DNA from 3 places in the Pseudomonas sp. NLJ1 genome. Region 3 is predicted to be linked to each of the others. Evidence: predicted binding sites of a transcription regulator. Region 3 holds the regulator's gene; each other region holds the start of a gene.

Region 1 (4,454 bases), 1.4 Mb from region 3:
GACTTCGATACCGTCGAGCACCAGAGGTTCGTCTTCCTGGGCATCGGGGTGACGAATGTCGATGACGATCTGGCCGGGCAGCGCCTCGGTCACTTCCTCGATTTCGATGTCCTTGCCCAGTTCGTCGATCACATGGTCGATGGAGATCAGCCGGGCGCGTTCCAGGGCGCGCTCCAGCACGGCCATGTCGAACTGCTTCTCTTCATGCTCCATGCGGTGGCGCTTGGCGTGGGTGGTCGGGTTTACCGAGATCACGCCGCAGTATTCTGGCATGTGCTTGGCGAAGTCGGCAGTGCCGATCGCGTTGGCCTGGTCGATGATGTCCTGCTTGTGGCTGGCCAGCAGCGGGCGCAGCACCAGCTTGTCGGTGGCCGAATCGATGATCGACAGGTTCGGCAGGGTCTGGCTGGAAACCTGGGAAATCGCTTCGCCGGTGACCAGGGCATCGATCTCCAGGCGGTCGGCCATGTGTGCGGCACCGCGCAGCATCATGCGCTTGAGGGTCACGCCCATGTAGCTGTTGTCGACCTTGTTGAGGATCTCGCCGACCACTTCCTCGAACGGCACGCTGATGAACAGCACGCGCTGGCTGCTGCCGAACTTCTTCCACAGGTAGTGGGCCACTTCCATCACGCCCAGCTCGTGGGCGCGGCCGCCGAGGTTGAAGAAGCAGAAGTGGGTCATCAGGCCACGGCGCATCATCTGGTAGGCCGCCACGGTGGAGTCGAAGCCGCCGGACATCAGTACCAGGGTCTGCTCCAGGGCGCCCAGCGGGTAGCCGCCGATGCCCTGGTGCTGGTTGTGGATCACGTACAGGCGCTGGTCGCGGATTTCGATACGCACCAGCACTTCCGGGTTCTTCAGTTCGATGCCGGCGGCTCCGCACTGCTGGCGCAGCTGGCTGCCGACGTATCGGTCGACATCCATCGAGGTGAAATCGTGGTGGCCGCCGCGCTTGCAGCGTACGGCGAAGTGCTTGCCGGCCAGCAGGTGACCGAAGTGCTGCTTGCACTTGGCAACGATGTCGTCGAAGTCCCCTAGCGGGTATTCCTCTACCTGCAGGAAGTGGGTAATACCCGGCGTGCAGGTGAGGCGCTCGATCATCTCGCGCTGGACTTTTTCGTCTTCGACGCGGGTGACCACTTCGAGATTGTCCCAGACACCATCGACCACGAGCTCAGGGTCGAGGTCCTTGAGCACGTTGCGGATGTTCTTGCCGAGCTGGCGGATGAAGCGCTTGCGCACCGGCCGGCTCTTGATGGTGATTTCTGGGAAGACTTTGACGATAAGTTTCATTGGTTAACAGCGCGCGCAGGGCCTGCCGAAAATGAGGGGCGCGAATTATAGCGGAAATTGCTCAGGATTTGAGCAACTTTTGATCAGAAGCTTTGAGATAAATAGAGGGAGTGGGTTTTGCGCTGGCTGTGCCGCCCCTTTCGCGGGTGAACCCGCTCCCACAAGAATGTCAGAGCCTTCGAAACCTGTGCGGTCCCTGTGGGAGCGGGTTCACCCGCGAAGAGGCCCTCAAAGAACGCACAATATTCAACCAGTGCACACTATTGGTGCACTACTACCAAAATTCGCATCTTAAGAGTGCACTTTTCACCATTAACCCATCACCAGATGCTCGCAAACGCCCCCTTTTATCCCGCCCTCGCCATTTTCGGGCACTGGCATGCAATTTGCTCCCTTGTGAGGCAGGTAAGCTTGGCCGACTATCCGCGCCCGGCAACACCCTTTTTCCAGGGCAGCGGCCCACCGCGCTCTAGACCATCCGGAGGACAACATGTCGAAGTCGGTTCAACTCATCAAAGATCATGACGTCAAGTGGATTGATCTGCGTTTCACGGACACCAAAGGCATTCAGCACCACGTGACCATGCCGTCGCGTGATGCGCTGGAAGACGACTTCTTCGAAGTCGGCAAGATGTTCGACGGTTCCTCCATCGCTGGCTGGAAAGGCATCGAAGCTTCCGACATGATCCTGATGCCGGTCGACGAAACTGCCGTACTGGACCCGTTCACCGAAGAGCCGACCCTGATCATCACCTGCGACATCGTCGACCCGTCGAGCATGCAGGGCTACGATCGTGACCCTCGCGCCATCGCCAAGCGCGCCGAAGAGTACCTGAAGAGCACCGGCATCGGTGACACCGTATTCGCAGGCCCGGAGCCAGAGTTCTTCATCTTCGACGAAGTGAAGTTCCAGTCGGACATCTCCGGCTCGATGTTCAAGATCTTCTCCGAGCAAGGCTCGTGGATGACCGGCGCTGACGTGGAAGGCGGCAACAAAGGCCACCGTCCGGGCGTGAAAGGCGGCTACTTCCCGGTTCCGCCGTTCGATCACGACCACGAAATCCGTACCGCCATGTGCAACGCACTGGAAGAAATGGGTCAGACCGTCGAAGTTCACCACCACGAAGTGGCGACTGCCGGCCAGAACGAAATCGGCGTCAAGTTCAACACCTTGGTGAAGAAGGCTGACGAAGTACAGGCACTGAAGTACGTCGTGCACAACGTTGCCGACGCCTACGGCCGTACCGCCACCTTCATGCCGAAGCCTCTGTACGGCGACAACGGCTCGGGCATGCACGTGCACATGTCGATCTGGAAAGACGGCAAGAACACCTTCTCGGGTGAAGGCTATGCCGGCCTGTCCGACACCGCCCTGTACTTCATCGGCGGTATCATCAAGCACGGTAAGGCCCTGAACGGCTTCACCAACCCGTCGACCAACTCCTACAAGCGTCTGGTCCCAGGCTTCGAAGCCCCGGTAATGCTGGCCTACTCGGCTCGCAACCGTTCCGCCTCGATCCGTATTCCTTACGTCGGCAGCCCGAAAGCCCGCCGTATCGAAGCTCGCTTCCCGGACCCATCGGCCAACCCGTACCTGGCCTTCGCGGCCTTGCTGATGGCCGGCCTGGACGGTATCCAGAACAAGATCCACCCAGGCGATGCTGCCGACAAGAACCTGTACGACCTGCCGCCTGAAGAGGCCAAGGACATCCCGCAGGTTTGCGGCAGCCTGAAGGAAGCTCTGGAAGAGCTGGACAAGGGCCGTGCGTTCCTGACCAAGGGCGGCGTGTTCTCCGACGACTTCATCGATGCCTTCATCGAGCTGAAGAGCGAAGAAGAAATCAAGGTCCGCACCTTCGTTCACCCGCTGGAATACGAGCTGTACTACAGCTGCTGATCTGATCGGCGCCTGGCGCCGATGACATGATCACGAACGGCCTCCTTCGGGAGGCCGTTTTCGTTTCCGTGGCTGCCTCATCGATTTCATACAGAACCAGCAGATGCCGCTGACATTTCGCCGCCCCCTCAGCACGCAGGGTAGGCGTCCCTTCAGTCAATGGACATCACGCCATGCGCAAACTTCTACCTGCAATGATTACCGTATCCGCCCTCCTCGCCGGCTGCGCCAGCAATGGCACCGCGCCAGGCCAGGCAACGTCACAGGTGCTTCACCGGAAGACCTTGCATTTTCAACGCCAGAAGCCGAATGCCCGCCAGCTGTGCGATAAACCCTGAAACCACCTATGCTCCATATTGGTGCATTCTGTGGACTAACGCCCCCGAATGCACCCCAAAAGCGATCACGTGAACCGTTTAATCAGTTCATTCTGGTGCGAATTGTCCCGTCTCCAGGGCTTTATCGGCAAATTCCGCTTCTTTTCGGAGCCTTGGTTTGGTTCTTGCATTTTTTGCCCAAAGACTGGAATCAGCGGATCCACCGCGCGCCCGACCATGGCCGCGCCCATGCCCGACACGCGCCAAAAGAGGTCGACGACGCCCTATGACCATCAGCGATGCCCAGCACCGTCTGCTTCTGGACAACCTGACCACCGCCACGCTGCTGCTCAACGCCGAGCTGCGCCTGGAGTACATGAACCCGGCCGCGGAAATGCTGCTGGCGGTCAGTGGCCAGCGCAGCCATGGGCAGTTCATCAGCGAGCTGTTCACCGAGTCGACCGAAGCACTCAGCTCCCTGCGCCAGGCGGTCGAGCAGGCGCACCCGTTCACCAAGCGCGAAGCGCAGCTCACCTCGCTGACCGGGCAGACCATCACCGTCGACTACGCGGTAACGCCGATCCTGCACCAGGGCCAGACCCTGCTGCTGCTGGAGGTGCACCCGCGTGACAGGCTGCTGCGCATCACCAAGGAAGAGGCCCAGCTGAGCAAGCAGGAAACCACCAAGATGCTGGTGCGTGGCCTGGCCCACGAAATCAAGAACCCTCTTGGCGGCATCCGCGGCGCAGCCCAGCTGCTGGCCCGCGAGCTGCCTGAAGAAGGCCTGCGCGACTATACCAACGTGATCATCGAGGAGGCCGACCGCCTGCGTAACCTGGTCGACCGCATGCTCGGTTCGAACAAGCTGCCGTCGTTGGCCATGACCAATATCCACGAAGTGCTGGAGCGGGTCTGCAGCCTGGTCGAGGCCGAAAGCCAGGGCT
Region 2 (4,454 bases), 690 kb from region 3:
GCGAAATGACGTCAATGATCGGCAAACCCTGATCATAGCGGGCTCAACGCTAAACAAGGTTGAGTCGCATTTATTTACTTATCCCCTCACCCTTGGAAAGGTTACGTGCTTATGACAAATCGATCATTCACACCGTGACTCGCATTCGATAGAACTGGTCTCAGGCCGCTTCGCAACGAGGCGGCACTTTCAGCTCGCCACGCCGGCAGCGAGCGCACACCGGCAGAAAGACTCTGCCCGGCCTCGGAGAGGCCGACGGGACATTACAGTCAACAAGTGAGGGCAACACCCTATGAGAAGACTTAAGCGTGATCCGTTGGAAAGAGCATATTCACGTGGCTACCAATACGGGGTCACCGGCAAATCCCGCGAACTTTGCCCCTTCAATCTTCCTTCTGTTCGCCAAGCCTGGATCAACGGCTGGCGTGAAGGTCGCGGTGATAACTGGGACGGAATGACTGGCACCGCTGGCATCCATAGACTCAACGAAAATCACGCCGTTGGCTGAACGAGGACACTGAATTCGATTCACCATGCACGCCCTATCCGGGCGGCGGGCGAAGGCCCAGGGGCCCCTTGATGGGGCCCTTTTTTTGCCATGGCAAACCTTCTCAACGGCACTGGCTTCTTCGCGGGTAAACCCGCTCCCACAGGTACTTCACTGCTCTCAAGCTTGTGTAGTCCCTGTGGGAGCGGGTTTACCCGCAAAGAGGCCGTGTCAGGTCACCGCGGCATCGCAGCGATAGCATCCACCGCTTCGCGAATCAGCGCCGGCCCCTTGTAAATGAAGCCCGAATAAATCTGCACCAGGCTCGCGCCGGCAGCGATCTTCTCGGCGGCATGGCGGCCTTCGGTAATGCCGCCAGCGGCAATGATCGGCAGCTTGCCGCCCAGTTCGCCCGCCAGCACCTTGACGATGTGGGTGCTCTTTTCCAGCACCGGCGCGCCCGACAGGCCGCCCGCCTCGCCACCGTATGGCAGCCCTTCGACACCTTCACGCCCCAGCGTGGTGTTGGTGGCGATCACCGCATCCATGCCCGACTCCATCAGCGCTGCGGCCACCAGGGCAGTTTCTTCGTCGCTCATGTCCGGGGCAATCTTGATTGCCAGAGGTACGCGCTTGCCATGCGTGCCGGCCAGTTGCTCACGGCGCTCGACCAGGGCATCGAGCAACTGCTTGAGCGAATCGCCAAATTGCAGGCTGCGCAGGCCCGGGGTGTTTGGTGAACTGACGTTGACCGTGATGTAACTGGCCGCGGTGTACACCTTGTCCAGGCAGATCAGGTAGTCATCGACGGCACGCTCCACCGGGGTGTCGAAATTCTTGCCGATGTTGATGCCCAGCACGCCGTTGTAACGCGCAGCCCGCACCCGGCCGAGCAGGTGATCAACACCCAGGTTGTTGAAGCCCATGCGGTTGATGATGGCCGTTGCCTCCGGCAGGCGGAACAGCCGCGGCTTGGGGTTGCCCGGCTGCGGTCGCGGGGTGACGGTGCCGATTTCGACGAAGCCGAAGCCCAGCTGGGCGAAACCGTCGATGGCCGCACCGTTCTTGTCCAGGCCGGCCGCCAGGCCCACCGGGTTGGCGAAGTTCAAGCCCATGACCGTAACCGGCAAAGCCGCCGGCTGCTTGCACAGCACGCCGTTGAGGCCAAGACGGCCACCGGCGCCGATCAGGTCCAAGGACAGGTCGTGGGAGGTTTCCGGGGAAAGCTTGAACAGCAGCTGGCGGGCCAGGGTATACATGGGCGGGCAAGGCTCGGGGTGAATGAGGGGGCGATTATAGCCAGCGTGGGGCCGGCATGACAGCAAATCGTGGGGCCGGTGAAGCTCTGACAGCCAGTGCAGTACCTGTGGGAGCGGGTTCACCCGCGAACACCGGCGAAGCCGGTGCCATCCACCGAGCTGCCTGCTTCGGGGGTGAACCCACTCCCACAGGGATCGCACAAGCTTTTAGCTTTGCGCAAGACAGTTGCTTTCACGGGGCCGCAATGCGACCCCAGGGCCTTTGGCACATGCGTTGCACCGGAAAAGCCCACAGCCTTATCAGTACGGGCGAGGAACCTTGTGAACACTGTACCCCGAGCAACGCCCCTGGCCTGGGTCAACGGCAGCGACGCGCCGGAAAAGCCCAGCCTGAACATCGGCTACATGGCCCTGACCGACTGCGCCTCGGTGGTAGTCGCCGCCACCCAGGGCTTTGCCCAGCAGCACGGCCTTACCCTCAACCTCAAACGCCAGGGTTCCTGGGCCGGGCTGCGCGACAAGCTGGTCAGCGGCGAACTGGATGCGGCGCACTGCCTGTATGGCCTGGTCTATGCCGTGCACCTGGGCATCGGCGGTGTACCGGCCAGCGAAATGGCCGTGCTCATGGGGCTGAACCAGAACGCCCAAGCCATAAACCTGTCTCCGGCCCTGCAGCGCAAAGGCGTGACCAACCCTGAAGCATTGGCGCGCCTGGCGCACCAGCATGGCGCACGCCTCACCTTTGCCCAGACCTTCCCCACCGGCACCCACGCCATGTGGCTGTATTACTGGCTGGCCAGCCAGGGCATCCACCCATTGCGCGACGTCGACAGCGTGGTGGTGCCACCGGCACAAATGGCCGCGCATATCCAGGCCGGGCGCATCGACGGTTTCTGCGTGGGCGAACCCTGGGCTGCCGATGCAGTGGCCACGGGCCAGGGCTTCACACTGGCCACCAGTCAGTCGATCTGGCCAGACCATCCGGAGAAGGTCCTGGCCTGCGCCCGCGCCTTTGCCGAGCAATACCCCAACAGTGCCCGCGCGCTGATCAAGGCGGTCCTGGCCGCCAGCCGCTTCATCGAGCAAAGCCCGGAAAATCGCCGCAGCACTGCGCAACTGCTCAGCGGCAGCGCCTACCTGGCCACCCCGCTGGCGAGTATCGAACCACGCTTGCTGGGCAGCTACCACGATGGCCTGGGCAACCACTGGCAAGATCCCCATGCACTGCGCCTGCACGACCATGGCCGGGCCAACCTGCCGTACCTGTCCGACGGCATGTGGTTCATGACCCAGTTCCGCCGCTGGGGCCTGCTGCGCGATGATCCCGACTACCTCGGCGTGGCCCGCCAGGTCCAGCAGCTGGCGTTGTATGGCGAGGCGGCACAAAGCCTCGGCGTGGCCTGCCCTGAACCAATGCGCAGCAGCCTGTTGATTGATGGCAGCCGCTGGGACGGCAGCGACCCCTACGGTTATGCCCGCAGTTTCAGCCTGCATGCCATGGGCGACCTGCCCGATGCCCGTGTCGGCGCGTGAGGGGTACCATTCATGTTGCGCATCCTCCTGATCGACGACACCCAGAGCAAACTCGGTCGCCTCAAGGCGGCCTTGAGCGAGGCCGGCTTCGAGGTCATCGAAGCCCCCGGCCTGACCATCGACCTGCCCGCCTGCGTCGAAACGGTGCGCCCGGATGTGGTGCTGATCGATACCGACTCACCGGACCGAGATGTGATGGAACAGGTGGTGCTTGTCAGCCGTGACCAGCCACGCCCCATCGTTCTGTTCACCGACGAGCATGACCCCGCCGTGATGCGCCAGGCGATTCAGTCGGGGGTCAGCGCCTACATCGTCGAAGGCATCCATGCGGCGCGGCTGCAGCCGATCCTGGATGTGGCCATGGCCCGCTTCGAAAGTGACCAGGCACTGAAGGCACAATTGTTGGCGCGCGACCAGCAACTGGCTGAGCGCAAGCGCATCGAGCAGGCCAAGGGTTTGCTGATGAAGATGAAGGATTGCAACGAAGAACAGGCCTACACCCTGATGCGCCGCCAGGCCATGAGCCGGCAGCAGAAGCTGATCCAGGTGGCCGAGCAGATCATTGCCATGCATGAAATGCTGGGCTAGCAACCTGCTTCACGCGGTCCCTGTAGGAGCGGCCTTGTGTCGCGATGGGCTGCGCAGCAGCCCCAGGATCTCAGCTTCGCGGCAGAGATTGCCGGGGCTGCTGCGCAGCCCATCGCGACACAAGGCCGCTCCTACAAGGGGACAGCAACTTCTCCGAGTTGGCCCATCTCTTGCTGAACAAATATCACCGGTAGCCAACGGCGGTTGCCCACTTGATCCCGACAAAGACGTCGCTCTCCCCTCCACCCATGTGGAGCGGGTGGCGGCGTCTTTTTCGTTCCGTTGCATTGCCGAGTGAGGTGTTCGATGAGTACCAGCTTCTGGAAATCCGGGCATGTGCCCACGCTGTTCGCCGCGTTCCTGTACTTCGACCTCAGCTTCATGGTCTGGTACCTGCTTGGCCCACTGGCGGTGCAGATTGCCGCCGATCTGCAGCTGAGTGCACAACAACGGGGCCTGATGGTGGCCACACCGATCCTGGCCGGGGCGATATTGCGCTTTGCCATGGGCGTGCTGGTCGACCGCCTGTCGCCCAAGACCGCCGGGCTGATCGGCCAGGTGGTGGTCATCGTCGCCCTCGCCGCTGC
Region 3 (4,454 bases):
TATGCGGTCAACGCCCACAGCCTGCAGTTCCTACCCGACGGCAAGCTGCAGTACGAAATGACCGCAGACAAGGTCGAGCACCTCAAGGCCAGTGAAATCACTCTGCTGACCACGCCGGACCTGCACCTGTATCGCGGCACCGAATATCCCTGGCATGTGCAGAGCACCCGCGCCGAAGTCAACCCGGACGGCAGCGAAGTCGAACTGATCGACAACGTACGGGTCGCCCGCACCGACGAAAAGCAGCGCGAAATGATCATTACCAGCTCACGCATGACTGTGTTCCCGCAGAAGCAATATGCGCAGACCGAGCAAGCCGTTAGAATCGACGGCGCCGGTGGCACAACTACGGGCAAAGGAATGAAAGCGTATTTGAAAGAAGGCAAGATGGACTTGCTCTCTAACGTAAGAGGACAGTATGAGGCTCGTTAAAACCCTCCCCCTTCTGCTCAGCCTGAGCGCAGCACTGGGAAGCGCGAGCGCCCTCGCCCTGCCGAATGACCGTGACCAGCCTATCCGTATCCAGGCCGACAACGCCCACCTGGACGACAAGCAGGGTGTGGCCACCTACACCGGCGACGTGATCATCACCCAGGGTTCGATGATGATCAAAGGCAACACCGTGACCATCACCCGTTCCGCCTCCGGCGATATCGATGTGGTGACCTCGGTGGGCAACCTGGCCTACTTCGAGCAGCAGCAGAGCGCAGCCAAACCGGACAAGATGAAAGGCTGGGGCGTGACTATCCAGTATCAGGCGCAGAAAGACCTGGTGGTTCTCACCGACCGCGCCAAAGTCGAGAACGAAGGCAACACGACCGAAGGCGAGAAGATCGTCTACAACACCAAGACCCAGGTGGCAACCGCCGGTCGTGGTGGCAACGTGACTTCGCCGCGTCAGCGTATCGACATGGTGATCCAGCCCAAGAAGAAGGCCGAGTAAATGGCAACCCTCAAAGCCCAGCACCTGGCCAAGAGTTACAAGGGGCGGCAGGTCGTGCGTGACGTCAGCCTGTCGATCGACAGCGGCCAGATCGTCGGCCTGCTCGGCCCCAACGGCGCCGGCAAGACCACCTGCTTCTACATGATCGTCGGCCTGGTCCAGGCCGAACAGGGGCGCGTGCTGATCGACAACCTCGATGTCAGCCACCAGCCCATGCATGGTCGCGCCCGCGCCGGCATCGGCTACCTGCCACAGGAAGCCTCGATCTTCCGCAAGCTGTCGGTGGCCGACAACATCATGGCCATCCTCGAGACCCGCAAGGACCTCGACCGCGACGGCCGGCGCAAAGAGCTGGAAAGCCTGCTGCAGGAGTTCCACATCAGCCACATTCGCGACAACCTCGGCATGAGCCTTTCCGGTGGTGAGCGCCGCCGCGTGGAAATTGCCCGCGCGTTGGCGACCGCACCCAAGTTCATCCTGCTGGACGAACCGTTTGCCGGTGTCGACCCGATTTCGGTCGGCGACATCAAGCAGATCATCCACCACCTCAAGGCCAAGGGCATCGGCGTACTGATCACCGACCACAACGTGCGTGAGACCCTGGATATCTGCGAAACCGCCTATATCGTCAATGATGGCCGGCTGATCGCCGAAGGCGACGCCGAAACCATCCTGGCCAACGACCTGGTCAAAGAGGTTTACCTGGGCCACGAGTTCCGGCTCTGAGCCCGGCACGCGCCTGGAGTACCGGCAAATTGCCCTGCAACCCGGGTAAAGTTGTTACGGTACTCTAGGCAAACGCTACAATTTAAGGCATAAAACTTGCTTTATCCGGCGCCCCGGCGCCCTCGTGTAGTGGATGGCGCATGCGCGCCGGCGAACAAGGTATTAAGCCCCAGCCATGAAACCATCGCTCGTCCTAAAAATGGGCCAGCAACTGACGATGACCCCGCAGTTGCAACAGGCCATCCGCCTGCTCCAGCTTTCTACCCTGGACCTCCAACAGGAAATCCAGGAAGCGCTGGAGTCGAACCCGATGCTCGAACGTCAGGAAGACGGCGACGACTTCGACAACAGCGACCCGATGGCGGACAACGCCGAGAACAAGCCGGCCGCCGAAGTCCAGGACAACAGCTTCCAGGAAAGCACCACCAGTGCCGACACCCTGGAAGACGGTGAGTGGAGCGAGCGCATCCCCAACGAGCTGCCGGTCGACACCGCCTGGGAAGACATCTACCAGACCAGTGCCAGCAGCCTGCCGAGCAACGACGACGACGAGTGGGACTTCACCACCCGTACATCGGCCGGCGAAAGCCTGCAAAGCCACCTGTTGTGGCAACTCAACCTGGCCCCGATGTCCGACACCGACCGCCTGATCGCCGTCACCCTGATCGACAGCATCAACGGCCAGGGCTACCTGGAAGACACCCTCGAGGAGATCTGCGCCGGTTTCGACCCGGAGCTGGATATCGAGCTGGACGAAGTCGAAGCTGTACTGCACCGCATCCAGCAGTTCGAGCCAGCCGGCGTTGCCGCCCGCACCCTTGGCGAATGCCTGTTGCTGCAACTGCGCCAGCTGCCCGCGAGCACCCCGTGGATGGCCGAAGCCAAGCGCCTGGTCAGCGACTTCATCGACCTGCTCGGCAGCCGTGACTACAGCCAGCTGATGCGTCGCATGAAAATCAAGGAAGACGAGCTGCGCCAGGTCATCGAGCTGGTACAAAGCCTCAACCCGCGCCCCGGCTCGCAGATTGAGTCCAGCGAGCCTGAGTACGTGGTACCCGACGTCATCGTACGCAAGGACAGCGACCGCTGGCTGGTAGAGCTGAACCAGGAGGCCATTCCGCGCCTGCGCGTCAACCCGCAGTACGCCGGCTTCGTGCGCCGGGCCGACACCAGCGCCGACAACACCTTCATGCGCAACCAGCTGCAGGAAGCGCGCTGGTTCATCAAGAGCCTGCAAAGCCGCAACGAAACCCTGATGAAGGTGGCCACGCAGATCGTCGAGCACCAGCGCGGCTTCCTCGACCACGGCGACGAAGCGATGAAGCCTCTGGTGCTGCATGACATCGCCGAAGCGGTGGGCATGCACGAGTCGACCATTTCGCGGGTAACCACGCAGAAATACATGCACACGCCGCGTGGCATCTACGAACTGAAATACTTTTTCTCCAGCCACGTCAGCACCTCCGAAGGCGGAGAATGCTCGTCTACGGCGATCCGCGCGATCATCAAGAAACTGGTTGCGGCGGAAAATCAGAAAAAGCCATTGAGTGACAGCAAGATCGCTGGTTTACTGGAGGCACAAGGCATCCAGGTAGCCCGTCGCACCGTCGCCAAGTACCGCGAGTCCCTCGGCATCGCACCGTCGAGCGAGCGCAAGCGACTGATGTAGCCCCTGAGATGTGCCACAGCGTTTGTGGGGCAGGTGCAAGACCTGCCTCTTTATGCACGGGCAACAAAGGAGAAGCTGTATGCAAGTCAATATCAGTGGACAGCATGTAGAAGTCACCCAGCCACTGCGCGATTATGTGCTTGAAAAGCTCGCTCGCGTGGAAAGTCACTTCGACAAGATCACCAACGTGCAGGTCATCATGAAAGTCGAGAAGCTGCAGCAGAAGGTCGAGGCGACCTTGCAGATTCCCGGCGGCGAAGTGGTTGCCAACGCCGAACACGAAGACATGTATGCAGCGATCGACGCCTTGGCCGACAAGCTCGACCGCCAACTGAAAAAACACAAGGAAAAACAGCAAAGCCTGCTGCAAGGTGCAGCCGCCCGCTGATCCCCCTCATCCATGATCCGACTTGAAACCATCCTGACCCCCGGCCGTTCCCTCGTGAACGTGCCGGGCGGCAGCAAGAAGCGCGCCCTGGAAAAGGTCGCCACCGTCATCGCCGAACAAGTGCCCGAACTGGAGATGCAGGACGTCTTCGAAAAACTGGTCGCCCGGGAAAAACTCGGCTCGACCGGTTTCGGCAACGGCATCGCCATCCCGCACTGTCGGCTTGAAGGATGTTCCGCTCCGGTCAGCGCCCTGCTGCACCTGGAAGCGCCTATCGACTACGACGCCATCGATGGCGCGCCGGTGGACCTGCTGTTCGTCCTGCTGGTGCCAGAAGCCGCCACCGATGCCCATCTGGAACTGCTGCGCCAGATTGCCAGCATGCTCGATCGCAAGGAGGTCCGTGATCGCCTGCGTGCGGCCACCAGCAGCGAGGCCCTGTTCCAGGTTGTCCTGGACGTACAGAACGAGCACTGAACATGCGCCTGATCATCGTCAGCGGCCGGTCCGGCTCCGGCAAGAGCACCGCCCTCGATGTCCTGGAAGACAACGGTTTCTACTGCATTGACAACCTGCCCGCCGGGCTGCTGCCGCAGCTGGCGGAAAATGCGCTGATCAACACCGAATTACTGCAACCCAAGGTTGCCGTGTCGATCGACGCACGCAACCTGCCCAGCCACCTGACGCGTTTCCCCGAGTTGCTCGAAGAAGCCCGCGCCCGGCATATC

The links. Region 3 encodes sigma-54, which starts transcription at its own class of promoters, with help from an activator protein. Its sites were predicted from a motif close to ANTGGCATNNANNTTGCTNT; they were not measured.
Region 1: a site for sigma-54 is predicted at 1,670-1,689, ahead of glnA (type I glutamate--ammonia ligase). Genes of this name have one in related genera too.
Region 2: a site for sigma-54 is predicted at 2,008-2,027, ahead of R9B85_RS20500 (CmpA/NrtA family ABC transporter substrate-binding protein). Genes of this name have one in related genera too.

What each region holds. Positions count from the first base shown of each region.
Region 1 is NZ_CP137735.1:2,392,242-2,396,695, forward strand. Features, by position in the region: gene thiI (tRNA uracil 4-sulfurtransferase ThiI) at 1-1,296, opposite strand, end outside; gene glnA (type I glutamate--ammonia ligase) at 1,787-3,193, shown strand; gene glnL (nitrogen regulation protein NR(II)) at 3,797-4,454, shown strand, end outside.
Region 2 is NZ_CP137735.1:4,523,521-4,527,974, reverse strand. Features, by position in the region: gene rmf (ribosome modulation factor) at 293-508, shown strand; gene R9B85_RS20505 (quinone-dependent dihydroorotate dehydrogenase) at 724-1,746, opposite strand; gene R9B85_RS20500 (CmpA/NrtA family ABC transporter substrate-binding protein) at 2,068-3,279, shown strand; gene R9B85_RS20495 (ANTAR domain-containing response regulator) at 3,292-3,867, shown strand; gene R9B85_RS20490 (nitrate/nitrite transporter) at 4,174-4,454, shown strand, end outside.
Region 3 is NZ_CP137735.1:3,834,430-3,838,883, reverse strand. Features, by position in the region: gene lptC (LPS export ABC transporter periplasmic protein LptC) at 1-432, shown strand, start outside; gene lptA (lipopolysaccharide transport periplasmic protein LptA) at 419-943, shown strand; gene lptB (LPS export ABC transporter ATP-binding protein) at 944-1,669, shown strand; gene R9B85_RS17385 (RNA polymerase factor sigma-54) at 1,845-3,338, shown strand; gene hpf (ribosome hibernation-promoting factor, HPF/YfiA family) at 3,418-3,726, shown strand; gene ptsN (PTS IIA-like nitrogen regulatory protein PtsN) at 3,739-4,203, shown strand; gene rapZ (RNase adapter RapZ) at 4,206-4,454, shown strand, end outside.